DNA from 3 places in the Kitasatospora sp. NPDC029312 genome. Region 3 is predicted to be linked to each of the others. Evidence: riboswitches for the same ligand, from Rfam matches in the RefSeq annotation. Region 3 holds a riboswitch; each other region holds the start of a gene.

Region 1 (5,771 bases), on a different contig from region 3:
GGACGGTGCTCAGGTGCGGCAGCTCGGTCCGCTCAGCGCCACGGCCGGCGTCGAGCTGGTGCGCGGGTGGCTGGGCGCCGGGCGCGGCACCGAGGCGGAGCTGGCGGCCCTGGTCGAGAACTGCGGCGGGCTGCCCCTGGCACTGAACGCGGTCGGCAGCCAGCTGCTGGACCGGGAGCACCTGCCGGTCGGCCGGGTGGTGGCCGAACTGCGCGATCGGAAGGGCGGCGTGGCCGTGCTGGACGACGAGGGGAGCGACCTCGGCCCGACCTACGACGCGGTCTACGAGCGGCTGACCCCGCACGGCCGGGCGCTCTACCGGCTGATCGGCGTGCACCCCGGCCCCTTCGTGACGGCCGCTTTGGCGGACGTGGCCGGCGTGGCACGGGCCGCGAAGGCGCTGGCGGAGCTGCGCGCCGTGCACCTGGTGGACGAGGTGCTGGACGCCGACGACTCCGAGGAGCGCTACCGCGCCCATGACGTGGTGCGGCTGCACGCCTACGGGCGGACCCGCGAACTCCCCGGGCGGACGGAGCTGCTGGCCCGAGTGGTGGCGTACTACCGGGGCCGGTGCTCGCTGGCCGACCGGGCGATGGGGTCACGGCTGAGGCTCCAGGCACCCAGCGGCGAGGGCCTGCCCGGCTTCGCCTCCGGGACGGCGGCCCTGGAGTGGCTGCACGCCGAACGGGCCAACCTGCGCGCCGTGGTGGAGGCGGCGGCCGAGCAGCGCTGGCACGGGGAGGTGTGGCGGCTCTGCGAGTCGCTCTGGCCGCTGTACCACGGCCGCAAGCTCTACCAGGACTGGATCGCCACCCACCGGCTCGGCGTCGAGTCGGCCCAGTGGGACAACCAGCCGGATGCCGTGGTCCGGATGCGCAACCAGCTCGCCCGCGCCCACTACGAGCGCCGGGAGTACGGGCTCGCCGCCGAGCAGCTGGCCCTCGCCGCGGAGCAGCTGCCGCTGGTGACGGAGCGCCGGGTGGTGGGGGTGTTGCACGAGACGGACGGACTGCTCCGCCTGGCCGACGGCCGTCCGGGAGAGGCGGTGGAACGGTTCGCGCTGGCCCTGGCGGAGAACCGGGGCGACGCCCACGGCGAGATCGTCCAGAGCTACAACCTGGCGCAGGCGCTGATCGCGGACGGCCGCGCGGAGCAGGCGCTGACCGTCCTGGTGGACGCCGCGGCGCGGGCGGAGGCCACCGGGGACCAGGACATGCTGATGAAGCTGCCGCTGGTCCTCGCCCGGGCCCACCGCGCGCTCGGGCGGCTGGACCTCGCCGTCGCCGCGGCCGGGGACTGCGCCCGCCGGGCCGGGGAGCGCGGGCTGTACTCGAAGGAGGCCCAGGCCCACACCCTGCTGGTCGCCCTGGCCGAGGAGTTGGACGATCGGGAGCTGGCGGAGCGCAGCCGCGCCCGGCTGCGGGAGCTCGCGGGTCAGCAGGGCTGAGGCTCCGTACGGAAGGACACCCGGGTGCGGTGCTCCCCGGTGCGGACGGTGAGGCCGTGCTCGGGCAGGCCGGTCGGGTCGCCGCCGTCGGTGAGCCAGCAGGCGACGGCGGAGCCGAGCAGCAGGGGGTCGAGGGCGGGGTCGGCGCAGCCGAAGTCCCGTTCGGCGACGGCTTCCAGCAGCAGGCCGGTGCGCAGCCGGAGCAGGTGGCGGGCCGGACCGAGGGCGGCCACCGCGACGGCGAGGCCGGGGAGTGCGGCGGCGGTGTCGGCGAGCCAGTGGGCGGCGGGGCGTTCGGCGCGCGGCTCGGTGCGGGCGAGGACCTCGGCGGTGTAGCGCAGGGCGTCGCCCGGGTGGTCGTCGGTGAGCGCGTGGAAGCCGCGCGGGGTGTGGTCGCCCGGGTCGAAGGGGTAGCGCCGCAGGCTGACCTCCGTGCCCTCGCTGCCGCCTTCGACGTCGTAGGCGGTGGGGCCGTCGGTGGTGCCGGGGCGCGGCACGGGCTTGGGGTAGGGCGGCAGGAAGGGCTCGTCCTCGGGCTCGTCCAGGTGCTCCAGGAACGAGTAGAGCAGCGGGCGCAGCAGCCGGGCGGACTCGCCGCGGTGGGCGAGCGCGCGGTCGGTGACGTCGCTCAGGTCGGCCGGGTCCTGGGCGAGGGCCTGTTCGAGCTGGGCGGCGAGGTCGCCGTCGGGGTCGAGGACGGGCGCGGCCTGGCCGAAGGCGTAGCCGGGGGAGCGCGGGTCGAGTTCGTCGGCGCCGGTGGCGACGAGCAGGGTGCGGCGGCCGAGGGCGGCGCCGTAGACGGAGACCGAGCCGTGGTCGCCGATCAGGCAGTCGGCGGCGACGAGCGCGGCCTGCCAACCCTGGTGCGGCGGGATCAGCCGCAGGCCCGTCCGGTGGGCGTCGGCGAGCAGGGACTCGGGGTCGTGCCGGCTCCAGATGTTGGGGTGCAGCACGACGGCGACGGTGTACTCGTCGGCGGGCAGCCGGCGGGCCAGGTTCCGGGGCAGGTCGGGGCGGCGGCCGAATAACGAGTGGGCGCTCCAGGTCGAGTTGACGACGACGAGTCGGCGGCCGTCGACGGCGCCGAGGGCGGCGCGGTAGGCGTCACGGGAGCGCTCGCTGCCGAGCATCCGGTCGAAGCACGGGTCACCGACGACCCGGGCGACGTCCACCGCCTCGGGGCAGGAGGTGCGCAGCCGGTCCAGCTGCTCGGGGTGGGAGAGACCGAGGACGTCCACGAACACCCGGCCCCGGTGGGTCAGTTCCTTGCGGGACAGGCCCGCGGAGCTGACCGTGTCACCGGTGGACTCGGTGACCAGGCGGTTGTAGCCGGCGCCGTGCGGCAGGACGACGAGCCGGGCGTCCAGCCGGTGCATGGAGGCGTGGACGGCGCAGGCGACGGCCAGGTCGAAGCGGTGCCGGAGGGCGTCCTCCCAGTCCAGCACGGTGTAGCCGGGCAGGCCGCGCAGGTACTCGGTCAGGCCGCCGTCGGCGAAGACGGAGCCGGGGTTGACGGTGACGTACCGCTCGATGCCGTCCCGGTGCAGCAGGCTGAGGACGTCCAGGACCCTCGTCGCGGAGGTGAGGGTGCGGGCGACAGCCAGCACGCGGGCCTTGACCGGGCGGGTGTTCCAGCGGTCGGCGGGCCAGACGTGGGGGTGGGACGGCACCTCATGATCGTACTCATCCGGCCGCGCCGAGGCGCCGCTTCCTGAGGGACGGGCAGTCCGAGTGTCGGTCAGCCCGCAGCTGCGGTCGGCTCGTGGTGCTCGCCGGCGGCGCACTCGTCGAGGAGGGGGCGCATGCCCTCGTCGACGAGCCGGTAGCGCACCACGCGTCCGTCCTTGTCCCCGGCGACCACGCCGGCCGTGCGGAGCAGGCGCAGGGCCTGGGAGACGGCGGGGTCGCGCATGCCGGTGGCGACCGCGAGGTCGCTGACGGCGAGCGGGCCGGCCCGGTGCAGGGCGAGCAGCAGGGCGAGCCGTCCGGGGTCGGCGAGCAGGGAGAACCGCTCGGCCCAGGAGCGGACGTGCGCGGTGTCGCCGATCGCGGCGATGGCCTCGCAGACCCGGTGCCCGTCGATGGTGCGGTGGCCCGCGCGGTCGGCCGGTACGAGATGCATGCGCACATTCTTGCAGGCAGGGCCCTGTGATCCTGAACACCTGCACAGGTGCGCAGCCTTGCGAGGGTGGAGCCGGGCCCCTACGGTGTTGCCCGCCGTGGTGCTCGGGAAGACCGGTGGCGGACCTCCAGGGGTCCCAGTCCGGAGCGGCCCTCGCCACTGTGATCGGGGGACAGTTGTCCGGACCCTACGTGCCACTGGGCGCTTCGTGCGCCTGGGAAGGCGGGTCCGGAAGCCCCGTAAGCCAGGAGACCGGCCACGGCATCTCACGAAGTCATTCCACGAGGTGCTGGAGCGTGATCCGCAGATGACCCTGCCCGAAACCGCCGTCCCGACCGAGGCGGCCCCTTCCGTCCTGCCCACGTTCAGATGGAAGCGCGAGGACACCGTCCGCACGGCGGGGCTGATGGCGGTGATCCTGGCCATGCACGTGGTGGCCTTCGGGACGCTCGTCTTCCTGGTCGCGCCCCACGAGTACGCGGTCGGCACCCAGGTCTTCGGGGTGGGCCTGGGCATCACCGCGTACACCCTCGGCATGCGGCACGCCTTCGACGCCGACCACATCGCGGTGATCGACAACACCACCCGCAAGCTGATGGCGGACGGCAAGCGGCCGGTCTCGGTCGGGTTCTGGTTCGCGCTCGGGCACTCCTCGATGGTGGTCGTGATGGCCGCCCTGGTGGCGGGCGGCGCCCAGCTGGCGAACACGCTGATGGACGACGACTCGGCCACCCACAAGTGGCTCGGACTGGTCGGCACCACGGCCTCCGGCGCCTTCCTCTACCTGATCGGCGCGCTCAACCTGGCGGCGCTGCTCGGCATCCTCAAGGTGTTCCGCTCGATGCGGGCCGGGCGGTTCGACGAGGCGGAGCTGGAGGAGCACCTCAACTCGCGCGGCTTCATGGCCCGGGTGCTGAACCGCGCGACCCGCTCCATCACCCGGCCGGGGCAGATGTTCCCGGTGGGCATGGTGCTGGGACTGGGCTTCGACACCGCGACCGAGGTCACCCTGATGGTGATGGCCGGTTCGGGCGCGGCGGCCGGGCTGCCCTGGTACGCGATCGTCTGCCTGCCGCTGCTGTTCGCGGCCGGGATGAGCCTGTTCGACACCCTGGACGGGACCTTCATGAACTTCGCGTACCAGTGGGCGTTCTCCAACCCGGTGCGCAAGGTGTACTACAACCTGACCATCACTGGGCTGTCGATCGCCGTGGCGTTCATCATCGGCACCATCGAACTGGTCGGGGTGCTGCACGAGAAGCTCGACCTGACCGACCCGGTCACCGGGTTCATCTCGGACATCTCCCTGGACAACGTCGGGTACGCGATCGCCGGGCTGTTCGTGGTGGTGTGGGCCGCGGCGATCGCGTACTGGAAGCTGGCCGGCGTCGAGAAGCGCTGGACGGTGGAGCGCTCCTGAGCCGCCGTTGCAGGGCCGCGGTCGGGGGGCGGGGGCCGCGGCCCGGCTCAGGCGGAGGCGAGCAGCAGTCCGCCGCCGGCCGAGGCCTGGGAGAGCAGGGCCATGTCGGCGCCGAAGCCGAACGCGGCGGCCAGGGTGAGCACCAGGGCGGTGCGGGCGGCGGACGGCCCGCCGCGCTCGGGGCCGCCGGCCAGCACCACGCCGACCACGGCCACCGCGCTCCCGGCCAGCTGGACGAGCCCCGGCCGTTCGCCGAGCGCGAGTCCGACGCCGACCGGCACTGCGACGCCGACGGTGGCGGGCGGGGAGACGACGCCCATCGGGCCGAGCGCGAGCGCCCGGTAGCGGGCTGACGGCTGCTGCGGCTGACCATGGTGGTGTCCGTCCCGCCGCCGCGCTGACGGCCTTCCGTCGTGCCGCGACGGCGCCTCCCCGGATCGCGGGAGACGCCGTCGCGGCTGCTGGTCAGTGCCGGTCGCCGTAGCGGCGGCGGAACTGCTCGACCCGCCCGGCGGTGTCGAGCACCCGGGACTGGCCGGTGTAGAAGGGGTGGCTCGCCGAGGAGATCTCCACGTCGATCACCGGGTAGGTGCGGCCGTCCTCCCACTCGACCGTCTTCTCGCCGGTGGCCGTGGAGCGGGAGAGGAAGGAGAGGCCGCCGACCTTGTCGCGGAAGACGACCGGACGGTAGCTCGGGTGGATTCCGGACTTCATGGGGAGCTCCTGTCTGGTGCGGGAGGGGAGGGGCGTCCTGCGGGAGGGCACCCGGCGGAGCGGCGGCT
Region 2 (5,771 bases), on a different contig from region 3:
GGGTGCCCGGGTAGTAGTCCCACGGGTCCACGCCCGGGGCGCCGTCCCAGGACACCGGCGTCCAGACGAACAGCAGGTTGTGCAGGCCCCTCGTCTCCACCAGGTACTTGTAGGTGATCTTCCACAGTGCCTGGTAGTCGGCCGGATTCTGGCCCGCCCACCAGAACCTGCGGGAGCAGTCCTGCACGTTCATCTCGTGGTAGGGGCGCAGCAGCACCGGCACGTCGTGGGCGGCCAGGTACTCCAGGTGGTCGGCCAGGTACGACAGGTCGGTGATCAGCGCGCGGTACTCGGCGGTGTCGTGCGCGGCGTCCACGACCCGGCCGAACCAGCCGGGGTCCTTCGCCGCCGGGGAGTTGGCGCAGAGCACCCGGTCGAAGGACTTGACGTCCGATCCGGGGTAGGGCTCGTGGAAGGACATGCCGACGATCCCGGCCGGGGCGCCGCCGTTGTCGGGCAGTTCGGTGGTGCTGCCGTCGCAGTTCGGCTGGACGCCGGAGCTGTCGTAGGTGCCGTCGTCGGCGCGCGGGTGGCCGGACCAGACGGCGGCCATCAGGTCGACGGCGTCGTCGGTGTACTGCCAGCCGGCCCGGCAGGTGGGCCAGCGGCCGGCGGAGTAGGAGCGCGGATTGCCCACGCCCCAGGCGTTCTGGCCGTAGCCGGGGCCGAGGTCGGTCTCCAGGAAGCCCGGCAGCTTCCCGGTGATGTCGGCGGCCTTCTTGTAGTAGTAGCCGACCTGTTTGGTGCCGCGGTAGTCGCCGTACTCGGGGTTGTTGCGCTCGTTGTGCGCTTCGACGTGCTGGCCGATCACCGTTCCGCCGCTCTGCCCGGTGCGGGCCTGGCGCTCCAGGTCGGTGAGGAACTGGTCGACGGCGCGGGCGTTCGGCGAGGCCTGCGGGTCACGGGCGAGCAGGTCCCGCCCCACGTCGGGCGGCAGGGTGCGCCCCGGGGCGCCGACCGACACCGGTACCCGCAGGGGCTGGGTCGCGTCGATCCGGTCGTCCCGGCCCAGCAGCGCGAAGGTGCCCGCGACGACCACGATCCCGGCCGCGGCCAGGACGGCGGACTTGCCGCGCAGGGCATTGGGCAGGGCCACGACCGCTCCTCCGGTTGCTCGCCGGTACCGACCCCCACGGACGCAACCGGAACACGCGTACGAAAAACTCCGATGAGAGCCTGCCACACTCCCCCGGTCCCGGCGAACGCGTCCGCCGGCACCGGGATGCCGGCGTAGCTCAGCCGGCCGGGGTGGCCGCCGGCGTGCCCTGGGATCCGGGCGTGGCGGAGCCCGCCGCCTTGGCCCGCTGGAGCAGCCGGCCCTTCACGTGCTCGGCGAACCCGGAGGCCGCCGCCGTCGCGGTGGCGTCGGGGGCGTTGCCGCCCTTCGCCGAGCCCTCGACGGTGAAGTAGGCGTACCGGCCGAGGCTGCTGTGGGTGCCGGTGCAGCCGGCGTTGGCGCAGAACGCCGGGGCCCCGGGCGCGGGAAGGCCCTTGAGCTGGCCGGTGTAGTTCTTCATCGCGGTCTCGGCCTGGATCTTGTGGTCGAAGACGGCGGCGCCGACGGTCACCGCGCTGTCGCCGGAGACGTACGTCGCCCGGAGCACCTTCTGGCAGCCCTGGTCACCGAGGACCTTGCCCAGCCCGCCGGTGGTGGAGTTGCCGTCCCAGCAGGGCTGGTCCAGGGAGACCACGGTCCGGGTCCAGGTCGCGCCGTTGATCGTCACCTGCGTCGCGGAGAACAGCGCCCCCGCGTCCTGCGGCGCCGGGTCGGTGGCGGCCTCCCAGATCGGCTTCGACGGGTCGTCACCCTGGCCGCCCGGGCTCGCGCTCGACGGGCCGGGGGTCGGGCGGCCGGAGGTGGCCGCCACGGTGGGGGTCGGGCCGCCGCCGGTCTTGCCGGGGTCGCCCTTCTTGCCGAGCAGCACCGCACCGCCCGCGACCAGGCCGCCCACCACGACGACCGCGGCCACGACGCCGATGACCTTCATCCGGCGCTTGCGCTTGGCGGCGGCCTCGTTGCGGTTCGCCAGCGCCTCCCAGTCCGGCTCGACGCGCTGCGGCGGCACGGGCTGCGGCGGGGGCTGCTGCTGCCACTGCGGGGCGGCCATCGGCTGCACCGGCTGGTGCTGCGGCTGGGCCTGCGGCGCCATCGGCTGCGGCACGGGCTGGGGTTGCGGCACTGGTTGGGCCTGCGGCTGCGCGACCGGCTGCGGCTGCGGCACAGCCGGAACGGGCTGCGGGAGCGGCTGCGCGGACGGCACCACCGGCCCGTAGGAGGCCGGCGGCGGGCCGAAACCGCCGCTCGGCGGCGGCACCGGGCCCGGCCCCGCCGGCTGATGATTCCGTGCGTCCCCCGACCCGGCGGGGGGCGTTCCCTGCGGCCCCTGCCCAGGTACGCCAGTTCCGTCGCTCATGCGCCCAGATCGTAGGGCATCCCCCCGACCACCGGTCCCCCCGGTGACCGTTCCGTATCGAAACCAGGACGGGCGCCGGCCGGATCCGGCCCTGACGTCGGGTCGGCCGCGCCCGGCCGGGGCGCGGATCGGCTCGGGCCCGGGGCGGATCAGGGACGGTCCGACGCCCGGATCCGGCCCCCGGAAGGCCACGAACGGCCGCCCGCCCGGTACCGCCGGTCATCGTTCCGACACACCGCGCCGCACAACATCTGGTGCCGCATCACCGAGACACCACTACATGTATGCTCACTCCTGCTGTCGATGCAGGGGAACCCGGTGCGAATCCGGGACTGCCCCGCAGCGGTGTGCGGGCGGCTCCAGCAGCCGTGTCCGCGAGTCCGAGTACCTGCCGGCGGCGTGCGCCACGGCCCTCCCGCAGAGGCCGCGCCAGCACGAGCAGTACCCCTCCGGGCCTCGCGGGCGGGCCGGGGAGACACCGTCGCGCGACGCGTTCAGCGTTCGCGCCGTGCTCCCCTGCCCAGATCGGCCCGGTGCCACCCGATCACGCCGCCGATCGCCGCCAGGAGAGAGCGCCTTGACCACCGCTGCCTCAGCCACCCTGCCCGCCCAGGGCACCGGCACCGCCTTCACCGACCCGACGGTCTCCGACCCCGGGGGCGCGCTGCTGCGGCTGCTCACCGACCGCAGCGCCGATCTCACCGAGGTGGACCCCGGTCATGTCGCCGCCGCCGCGCTGCGCGGCCGCCACGCCGGCTCGGACTTCGCCGAGCTGCGCGGGCTGGCCGTGGACGCCGCCGCGTCGATGATCGCCGAGGACCCCCAGTACTCGAAGCTGGCCGCCCGCCTGCTCGCCCTGGAGATCGTGGACGAGGCGAACAGCCAGGGCTCGGTCTCCTTCTCCGCCTCGATCGCCGTCGGCCACGCCGAGGGCCTGATCGGCGACACCACCGCGGCCTTCGTCGCCAAGCACGCCGCCGCCCTGGACGCGCTGATCGACGCCCACGGCGACGACCGCTTCGAGTACTTCGGGCTGCGCACCGTGCAGTCCCGCTACCTGCTGCGCCACCCGATCACCCGCAAGGTCATCGAGACCCCGCAGCACTTCCTGCTCCGCGTCGCCTGCGGCCTGGCGGTCGGCGACTCCGAGCAGTCGGTGCGCGAGGTGGCCGAACTGTACGGCCTGATGAGCCGCCTGGAGTACCTGACCTCCTCGCCGACGCTCTTCAACTCCGGCACCCGGCACCCGCAGATGTCGAGCTGCTACCTGCTCGACTCCCCGCTGGACAACCTCGACTCGATCTACAACCGCTACGCGCAGATCGCCCGGCTGTCCAAGCACGCCGGCGGCATCGGCCTGTCCTACTCGCGCATCCGCTCGCGCGGCAGCCTGATCCGCGGCACCAACGGCAAGTCCAACGGCATCGTCCCGTTCCTGCGCACCCTCGACTCCTCGGTCGCCGCGGTCAACCAGGGCGGCCGACGCAAGGGCGCGGCCTGCGTCTACCTGGAGACCTGGCACGCCGACATCGAGGAGTTCCTGGAGCTGCGCGACAACACCGGCGAGGAGGCGCGCCGCACCCACAACCTCAATCTGGCGCACTGGATCCCGGACGAGTTCATGCGCCGCGTCAACGCCAACCAGGACTGGTCGCTGTTCTCCCCGGCCGACGTCCCCGAGCTGGTCGACCTGTGGGGCGCCGACTTCGACGAGGCCTACCGCAAGGCCGAGCAGGCCGGCAAGGCCGTCCGCACCATCCCGGCGCAGACCCTCTACGCCCGCATGATGCGCACCCTCGCCCAGACCGGCAACGGCTGGATGACCTTCAAGGACGCCTCCAACCGCGCCGCCAACCAGACCGCCCTGCCGGGCCGCACGGTGCACTCCTCCAACCTGTGCACCGAGATCCTGGAGGTCACGGACGACTCCGAGACCGCCGTCTGCAACCTCGGCTCGGTCAACCTCGGCGCCCACGTGGCCGTCGGCGCCTCCGCCGACGACCTGCTGGGCGCGATGGACTGGGAGCGCCTCGACGCCACCGTCCGTACCGCCGTGACGTTCCTCGACCGCGTGGTCGACATCAACTTCTACCCGACCACCGAGGCGGGGACGTCCAACTCCCGCTGGCGCCCGGTCGGCCTCGGCGTGATGGGCCTGCAGGACGTCTTCTTCAAGCTGCGGATCGACTTCGACTCCGCCGAGGCCGCCCGCCTGTCCACGCTCATCGCCGAGCGCATCATGCTCACCGCCTACGAGCGCTCCGCCGAACTGGCCGAGCAGCTCGGCCGCCACGAGGCGTACGGCGAGACCCGCGCCGCCCGCGGCGAACTGCACATCGACCACTTCCCGAGCGCCGCCCCGCAGTGGGCCGACCGCTGGACGGCCCTGCGCGCCCGCATCGCCGAGACCGGCCTGCGCAACTCGCTGCTGCTCGCGATCGCCCCGACCGCGACCATCGCCTCGATCGCCGGCGTGTACGAGTGCATCGAGCCGCAGGTGTCCAACCTGTTCAAGCGCGAGACGCTGAGCGGCGAGTTCCTGCAGGTCAACCCGTACCTGGTGCGCGAGCTGAAGGAGCTCGGCGTCTGGGACCAGCAGACCCGCGACGCGCTGCGCGACGCCAACGGCTCCGTCCAGGAGTTCAACTGGCTGCCGCAGGACGTCCGTTCCCTGTACCGGACGGCCTGGGAGCTGCCCCAGCGCGCGCTGATCGACCTGGCGGCGGCCCGCATGCCGTACCTGGACCAGAGCCAGTCGCTGAACCTGTTCATGGCCGCGCCGACCATCGGCAAGCTCAGCTCGATGTACGCGTACGCGTGGAAGGTCGGTCTCAAGACCACCTACTACCTGCGCTCGCGCCCCGCGACCCGCATCGCCCAGGCCGCGTCCGGCACCGCCCGCGCCGCCGCGCCCGTCCCCGTCGCCACCCTCACTCCCGAGGAGGAGGCCGCCCTGGCCTGCTCCCTGGAGAACCCCGAGTCCTGCGAGGCCTGCCAGTGAGCACCCCTGAAGACCGCAAGATGCTGCTCGACCCCGGCTTCGAGCTGACGCTGCGCCCGATGCGCTACCCGTCGTTCTACGACCGGTACCGCGACGCGATCAAGAACACTTGGACCGTCGAGGAGGTGGACCTGCACTCGGACGTCGCCGACCTGGCGAAGCTCAGCGAGGGCGAGCGCCACCTGATCGGCCGGCTGGTCGCGTTCTTCGCGACGGGCGACTCGATCGTCGCGAACAACGTCGTGCTGAGCCTGTACAAGCACATCAACTCCCCGGAGGCGCGGCTGTACCTGTCGCGCCAGCTGTTCGAGGAGGCAGTCCATGTGCAGTTCTACCTGACGCTGCTGGACACCTAC
Region 3 (5,771 bases):
TCGTCCCCGCGGTAGGTGACGGCCAGCACGGGCAGGCCGAGGCGGTCGAGCAGCGGCAGGACCGGCAGGGTCTGCTGGCGGTCGGCCTCCGTGCCGTGCACCAGGACCACCCAGGTGCCGCGCTTGCCTTCGAGGTGCCAGGCCGGGAGGGCGCCCAGCTCGCCGCGGGCGCTGGTCTCGGCGAAGGCGAGGCCGAGCGCCTCGGTGGGGTTGCCGAGCAGCACCCGGGGAGTGAAGCGGACCTCGGTGCCCGGCGTCAGGGTGCCCCGGTCCGCGCGGACCAGCCGCCGGGTGACGCCCCGCTCGTCGCTGTGCAGGATGTCCTCCACCACCGCGTGCCCGTGATCCGCCCACTCGACCGCCCAGCGGCCGCGCCGCAGGCTCTCCGGGCGACGGGTGAAGGTGACCCGCCCGGCGCCGAGGCTCTGCACCAGGATCGGGCCGCTCTCCTGCACGGCCGTCCCCGCGTCCGGCCCGGAGCCCGGTCGGACCATCCGCTCGGAGGCCCGGCGGCCGATCACCAGGACGGCGGCCCCGGCCCCCACGGCGGCGGCCGCCACCACGGCTGCGGTTCCCCAACGCATATCGTTCCCCGCTCTGCTTCACGGACCGGACGGTGTTCGTGCACCAGTTCACCGGGGCCCGGCACCCTCCGGCCACCGGACTGGTCCGTCCGGGGCACGAAAGGCCGAAAAACAACGGTCAGACGGGAATGATCGTCGGCTGCGCCGCGAGGAGCTCCCAGAAGCGCGGGGTGACGGGCACGGCGGGCGTGCGGGGCCCGCTGGGCATGCCCCAGTGGGCGGGGACGTGGTGCTCCTGGCTCAGGGCGACCACGACGGCGGTGAGCTCCTGCTCGGCGACGGGGACGAGCCGGGCGAGCGCGCGCAGGTGCGGCTGCCAGCGGCCCGCGACGCACTGGCGCAGCAGGCGGTCGAGCGCCTCGGCCCGGCCGGTGGCCTCGACCAGCTCGGTCAGCCGCAGGCCCAGCACCACGGCGAGGGCGTACGTCTGCTCCACGTCCCCGTCCCACCGGCCGGTCAGTTCGGCCTGCTGGTAGGTGGGCAGCAGCATGCCGACGCGTTCGGCGACCGTCTCCTGGGGGAGCTCCCGGGCGAGGCGGTGGTCCCGCAGACCGGTCGGGCGGGCGCCCATGAGATCGGCCGCGGAGCACCACAGGGCGCGGGCGAGGGCGATGAACTCGGCCTCGCCCGGGCGCAGCTCCCCGCGCTCCCAGGCGAGGACGTGGCCGGCCAGGAGCCGTACCCCGTGGGCGGCCATGCCCTCGGCGACCTGTTCGGGGGTCAGGCCGAGGCCGACCCGGTAGGTGCGAGCGGCCTCGGGCGAGAACGGCACCGGAAGCGGGGCGGCGGCGGGGGACTTTCTGCGGCGCATGGCACCGAACCGTAGGTGCGCCGCTCGGCGCGCCCCCAGCCCCCGAACGCACGAACCGCGGCTGACGGGCCCTTGGCCGCGCTGGTCGATCGCACAGTATGGAACCCCGCTCTCCGTGTGACCAACCCCTCCGTGACCTCGGTTGACGCGTGGATCAGCCGCGTGATGGGATCCTGGGGCCAAACGGAGGCATGGAGAGGAAGCCGGTGCGAGTCCGGCGCGGTCCCGCCACTGTCACCGGGGAGCACGCTCGGAAGATGCCACGGCGGCCCGTCAGAAGCTGCTGGAAGGCCCGGGGGTGCGTCCGACCCGGAAGCCAGGAGACTCTCGCCCCCGGTACGTCGATCCAGGGCGCGGACCCTGAGTGAGGACACCCACGCGATGCAGGCTGCCCCGCCCCGCCGGACCCCGAGCTGCCCGCCGCCGTGCGCCCGCTGACCCGCGCCACCGCCTTCGCGGTGGGCGCCGTCGCGGGCTACGCCGCCGACGCCCGCTTCGCCGACCCCCGCCGCGGCCACCCGGTCGCCCTCTTCGGCAGCGCCGCGGCCCGCCTGGAGCGGCGCCTGTGGCGCGACGACCGCGCGGCCGGGGCGGCGTACACGGCGCTGTGCGTGGGCGCGGTCGCGGCCGGCGCGCTCGCCCTGGACCGTACGGTCGGGCGGCGTCCGTCGGGCCGGGCGGCGCTGGCCGCGGCGGCCACCTGGACGGTGCTCGGCGGCACCTCGCTGACCCGGGAGGCCCGGACCATCGGACGTTCGCTCGCGGCAGGCGATCTGACGGCCGCGCGGGAGCGGCTGCCGCACCTGTGCGGGCGGGACCCGAGCGCGTTGGACGGCCAGCAGATCGCCCGGGCGGTGGTCGAGTCGGTGGCCGAGAACACCGCCGACGCCGTGGTGAACGCGCTGACCTGGGGCACCCTCGCGGGCACGCCCGGCCTGCTCGCCTTCCGCGCGGTGAACACCCTGGACGCGATGGTGGGCCACCGCTCGCCCCGCCACGCCCGCTTCGGCTGGGCCTCGGCCCGGCTGGACGACGTCGTGGGGTGGCCGGGCGCCCGGCTGACGGCGCTGCTGACGGTGGCCGCCGCCCCGGAGCCCCGGACGGCCTGGCGGATCTGGCGGCGCGACGGTTCCGCGCACCCGAGCCCGAACGCCGGTCAGGCCGAGTCGGCCTTCGCCGGCGCGGTGGGCGTACGGCTGGGCGGAACGCTGCGGTACGGCGAACGGCTGGAGCACCGCCCGGTCCTGGGCGCGGAGTTGCGGCCGGTGACGGTGGACGACATCGAGCGGGCCTGCACGCTGTCCCGGCGGGTGGGCGCGCTGGCCCTGGGTACGACGGTCGCGGGGCACGTCCTGCTGCGGCTCCTGGTGAAGAGGAGTGGGACATGACGAACGCGCTGCTGGTCGCCGGGACGACCTCGGACGCGGGCAAGAGCGTGGTGACGGCCGGGATCTGCCGCTGGCTGGCACGCCAGGGCGTGCGGGTCGCGCCGTTCAAGGCGCAGAACATGTCGCTGAACTCCTTCGTGACCGCCGACGGCGCCGAGATCGGCCGTGCCCAGGCGATGCAGGCGCAGGCCGCCCGGGTGGAGCCGGAGGCGGCGATGAACCCGGTGCTGCTCAAGCCGGGCGCGGACGGCCGCAGCCAGGTGGTGCTGCTCGGCCGGCCGGTCGCCGAGGTCGGCGCGCTGGACTACCGGGAGCGCAAGCCCGTCCTGCTGGAACGCGCCCTGGAGTGCCTGGCGGACCTGCGCCGCCGCTTCGAGGTGGTGGTGTGCGAGGGCGCCGGCTCGCCCGCCGAGATCAACCTGCGCGACCGGGACATCGCCAACATGGGCCTGGCCACGGCCGCCGGACTGCCCGTCGTGGTGGTGGGCGACATCGACCGCGGCGGGGTGTTCGCGGCGATGTACGGGACGCTGGCGCTGCTGTCGGCCGAGGACCAGAGGCACGTCGCGGGCTGGTTCGTCAACAAGTTCCGCGGCGACGCCCGGCTGCTGGCACCCGGTCTGGAGATGCTGCACGGGCTGACCGGCCGCCCGGTGCTGGGCACGCTGCCGATGCTGCCGGGCCTGTGGCTGGACGCCGAGGACTCGCTCGACCTGTCCACGGTGGTGGACCGGGTGGACGGCCGCGGGCCGCTCGGCGCGGACGTGCTGCGGGTCGCCGTGGTGCGCTTCCCCCGGCTGTCCAACTTCACCGACGTGGACGCGCTGGCGCAGGAGCCGGGCGTGCTGGTGCGCTGGGCGACCAGGCCGGAGGAGCTGGCCGACGCCGACCTGGTGGTGCTGCCCGGCACCCGGGCCACCGTGGCGGACCTCGCCTGGCTGCGCGGACGCTGCCTGGAGCCGGCCCTGAAGGCGCGGGCGGCGGCCGGGCTGCCGATCCTCGGGGTCTGCGGCGGGTACCAGATGCTGGCGCGCTCGATCGACGACGAGGTGGAGTCCGGGGCGGGGCTGGTCGACGGGCTCGGCCTGCTGCCGACCCGCGTGCGGTTCGGCCCCGCGAAGGTGCTCGCCCGGCCGGCCGGCGAGGCGTACGGGCAGCGCGTCGAGGGCTACGAGATCCACCACGGAATCGTCGCCGTCGAGGGCGGCGAGGCCTTCGTCTCCGACGGCCGAGGGCGGGGTCTGGACGGCTGCCGGGTCGGCCCGGTCTGGGGCACCACCTGGCACGGCGTGCTGGAGAACGACGGCTTCCGCCGTGAACTCCTGCGCGAGACCGCCGCCTTGGCCGGCCGGGCGTTCGTCCCGGCGCCGGACACCTGCTTCGCCGAGGCGCGCGAGGCTCGGCTGGACCGGCTGGGCGACCTGATCGAGGAGCACGCGGACACCGACGCGCTGTGGAAGCTGATCGAGGGCGGGGTGCCGGCGGCCGGATCGCTGCCGTTCCTGTCGCCCGGGGCACCTGGGAGTGACGCATGACTGACGTCCGCTATCCGTTCACCGCGATCGTCGGCATGGCCGACCTGCGGCTCGGGCTGCTGCTGAACGCGGTCTCCCCGGCCGTGGGCGGGGTGCTGGTGCGCGGCGAGAAGGGCACCGCGAAGTCCACCATGGTGCGCGCGCTGGCCGGGCTGCTGCCCTCCATCGCCACCGTGGACGGCTGCCGCTTCGCCTGCGACCCGGCCGCGCCCGACCCGCAGTGCCCGGACGGGCCGCACTCCGCCGCCACGGGCAGCGAACGGCCCTCCCAGCTGGTCGAGTTGCCGGTCGGCGTGGCCGAGGACCGGATCGTCGGCTCGCTCGACCTGGAGCGCGCCCTCGCCGAGGGCGTCAAGGCGTACGAGCCCGGACTGCTCGCCAAGGCGCACCGCGGCGTGCTCTACATCGACGAGGTGAACCTGCTCCAGGACCACGTGGTGGACCTGCTGCTGGACGCCGCCGCGATGGGCCGCTCGTACGTCGAGCGCGAGGGCGTGTCGGTGCGGCACGCGGCGCGCTTCCTGCTGGTCGGCACGATGAACCCGGAGGAGGGCGAGCTGCGGCCGCAGCTGCTCGACCGCTTCGGCCTCACCGTCGAGATCGCCGCCACCCGGGATCCGGCCGAGCGCGCCGAGGTGGTGCGGCGCCGGCTCGCGTACGACGCGGACCCGGCCGGCTTCGCGGCCCGGTTCGCCGCCCAGGAGCGCGAGCTCGCCGACCGCATCACCGCCGCCCGGGAGTTGCTGCCCAAGGTCGAGCTCGGCGATGTGGCGCTGCGGCAGATCACCGCCGTGTGCGCCGCGTTCGAGGTGGACGGGCTGCGCGCGGACATCGTGATGGCCCGCACGGCCGTCGCGCTGGCCGCCTGGGCGGGGCGGCTGGAGGTGCTGGAGGAGGACGTCCGCAAGGCCGCCCAGCTGGCCCTGCCGCACCGGCGCCGCCGCAACCCCTTCGACGCTCCGGGGCTGGACGAGGAGCAGTTGGACCGGACGCTGGAGGAGCACGCGCAGCCGGCGGAACCGGAGCCTGAGGGCGACGGACCGACGCCGGACGGGGACGGGGACGGCCCGGACGGCCCGGACGGCGGACCCGACGGCAGGGGTCCGGACGGCGGTCCTGACGGCGGCGGGCCGGACGGGGGCGGCCCCGACGGCGGCGGCCCCGACGGCGGCGGCCCCGACGGCGGCGGCGCGCCCGAGCCGTCCGACGACGGCGCCCCGGAGAGCTCCGCGACGGACGGCGACGACCAGCCGCGGCAGCCCGTCCCGGCCCAACACCCCGCCCCCGCCCGGGAAACGGCGCCGGTCGCGGCCGGCGAACCGTTCCGGACCCGGCTGTTCACCGTGCGGGGCACCGGCCACGGCGCCCAGGGCCGCCGCTCCCCCGCCGAGACCACCGGCGGGCACACCGTCCGCGCCCGGCGGCCGCAGGGCCCGCTGAGCCGGCTGCACCT

The links. A riboswitch is a leader RNA that binds a small molecule or an ion and turns the genes downstream of it on or off. The one in region 3 is predicted to bind cobalamin.
Region 1: it holds a riboswitch for cobalamin, as region 3 does, so the genes downstream of both, nicT (Nickel transporter NicT) here and ACZ4WV_RS21955 (cobalamin biosynthesis protein) in region 3, are expected to answer to the same signal.
Region 2: it holds a riboswitch for cobalamin, as region 3 does, so the genes downstream of both, ACZ4WV_RS02125 (ribonucleoside-diphosphate reductase subunit alpha) here and ACZ4WV_RS21955 (cobalamin biosynthesis protein) in region 3, are expected to answer to the same signal.

Annotation. Positions count from the first base shown of each region.
Region 1 is NZ_JBVHXY010000029.1:56,094-61,864, forward strand. It holds gene ACZ4WV_RS23205 (AAA family ATPase) at 1-1,447, shown strand, start outside; gene ACZ4WV_RS23210 (hypothetical protein) at 1,435-3,117, opposite strand; gene ACZ4WV_RS23215 (ArsR/SmtB family transcription factor) at 3,186-3,569, opposite strand; cobalamin riboswitch at 3,651-3,844, shown strand; gene nicT (Nickel transporter NicT) at 3,877-4,989, shown strand; partial or broken gene ACZ4WV_RS23225 (hypothetical protein) at 5,046-5,333, opposite strand; gene ACZ4WV_RS23230 (type B 50S ribosomal protein L31) at 5,455-5,703, opposite strand; gene rpmG (50S ribosomal protein L33) at 5,771-5,771, opposite strand, start outside.
Region 2 is NZ_JBVHXY010000002.1:123,726-129,496, reverse strand. It holds gene ACZ4WV_RS02135 (glycoside hydrolase family 26 protein) at 1-1,096, opposite strand, end outside; gene ACZ4WV_RS02130 (hypothetical protein) at 1,236-2,162, opposite strand; cobalamin riboswitch at 2,693-2,824, shown strand; gene ACZ4WV_RS02125 (ribonucleoside-diphosphate reductase subunit alpha) at 3,016-5,415, shown strand; gene ACZ4WV_RS02120 (ribonucleotide-diphosphate reductase subunit beta) at 5,436-5,771, shown strand, end outside.
Region 3 is NZ_JBVHXY010000026.1:84,452-90,222, reverse strand. It holds gene ACZ4WV_RS21965 (alpha/beta hydrolase) at 1-584, opposite strand, end outside; gene ACZ4WV_RS21960 (transcriptional regulator) at 703-1,395, opposite strand; cobalamin riboswitch at 1,593-1,721, shown strand; gene ACZ4WV_RS21955 (cobalamin biosynthesis protein) at 1,821-2,783, shown strand; gene ACZ4WV_RS21950 (cobyric acid synthase) at 2,780-4,318, shown strand; gene ACZ4WV_RS21945 (putative cobaltochelatase) at 4,315-5,771, shown strand, end outside.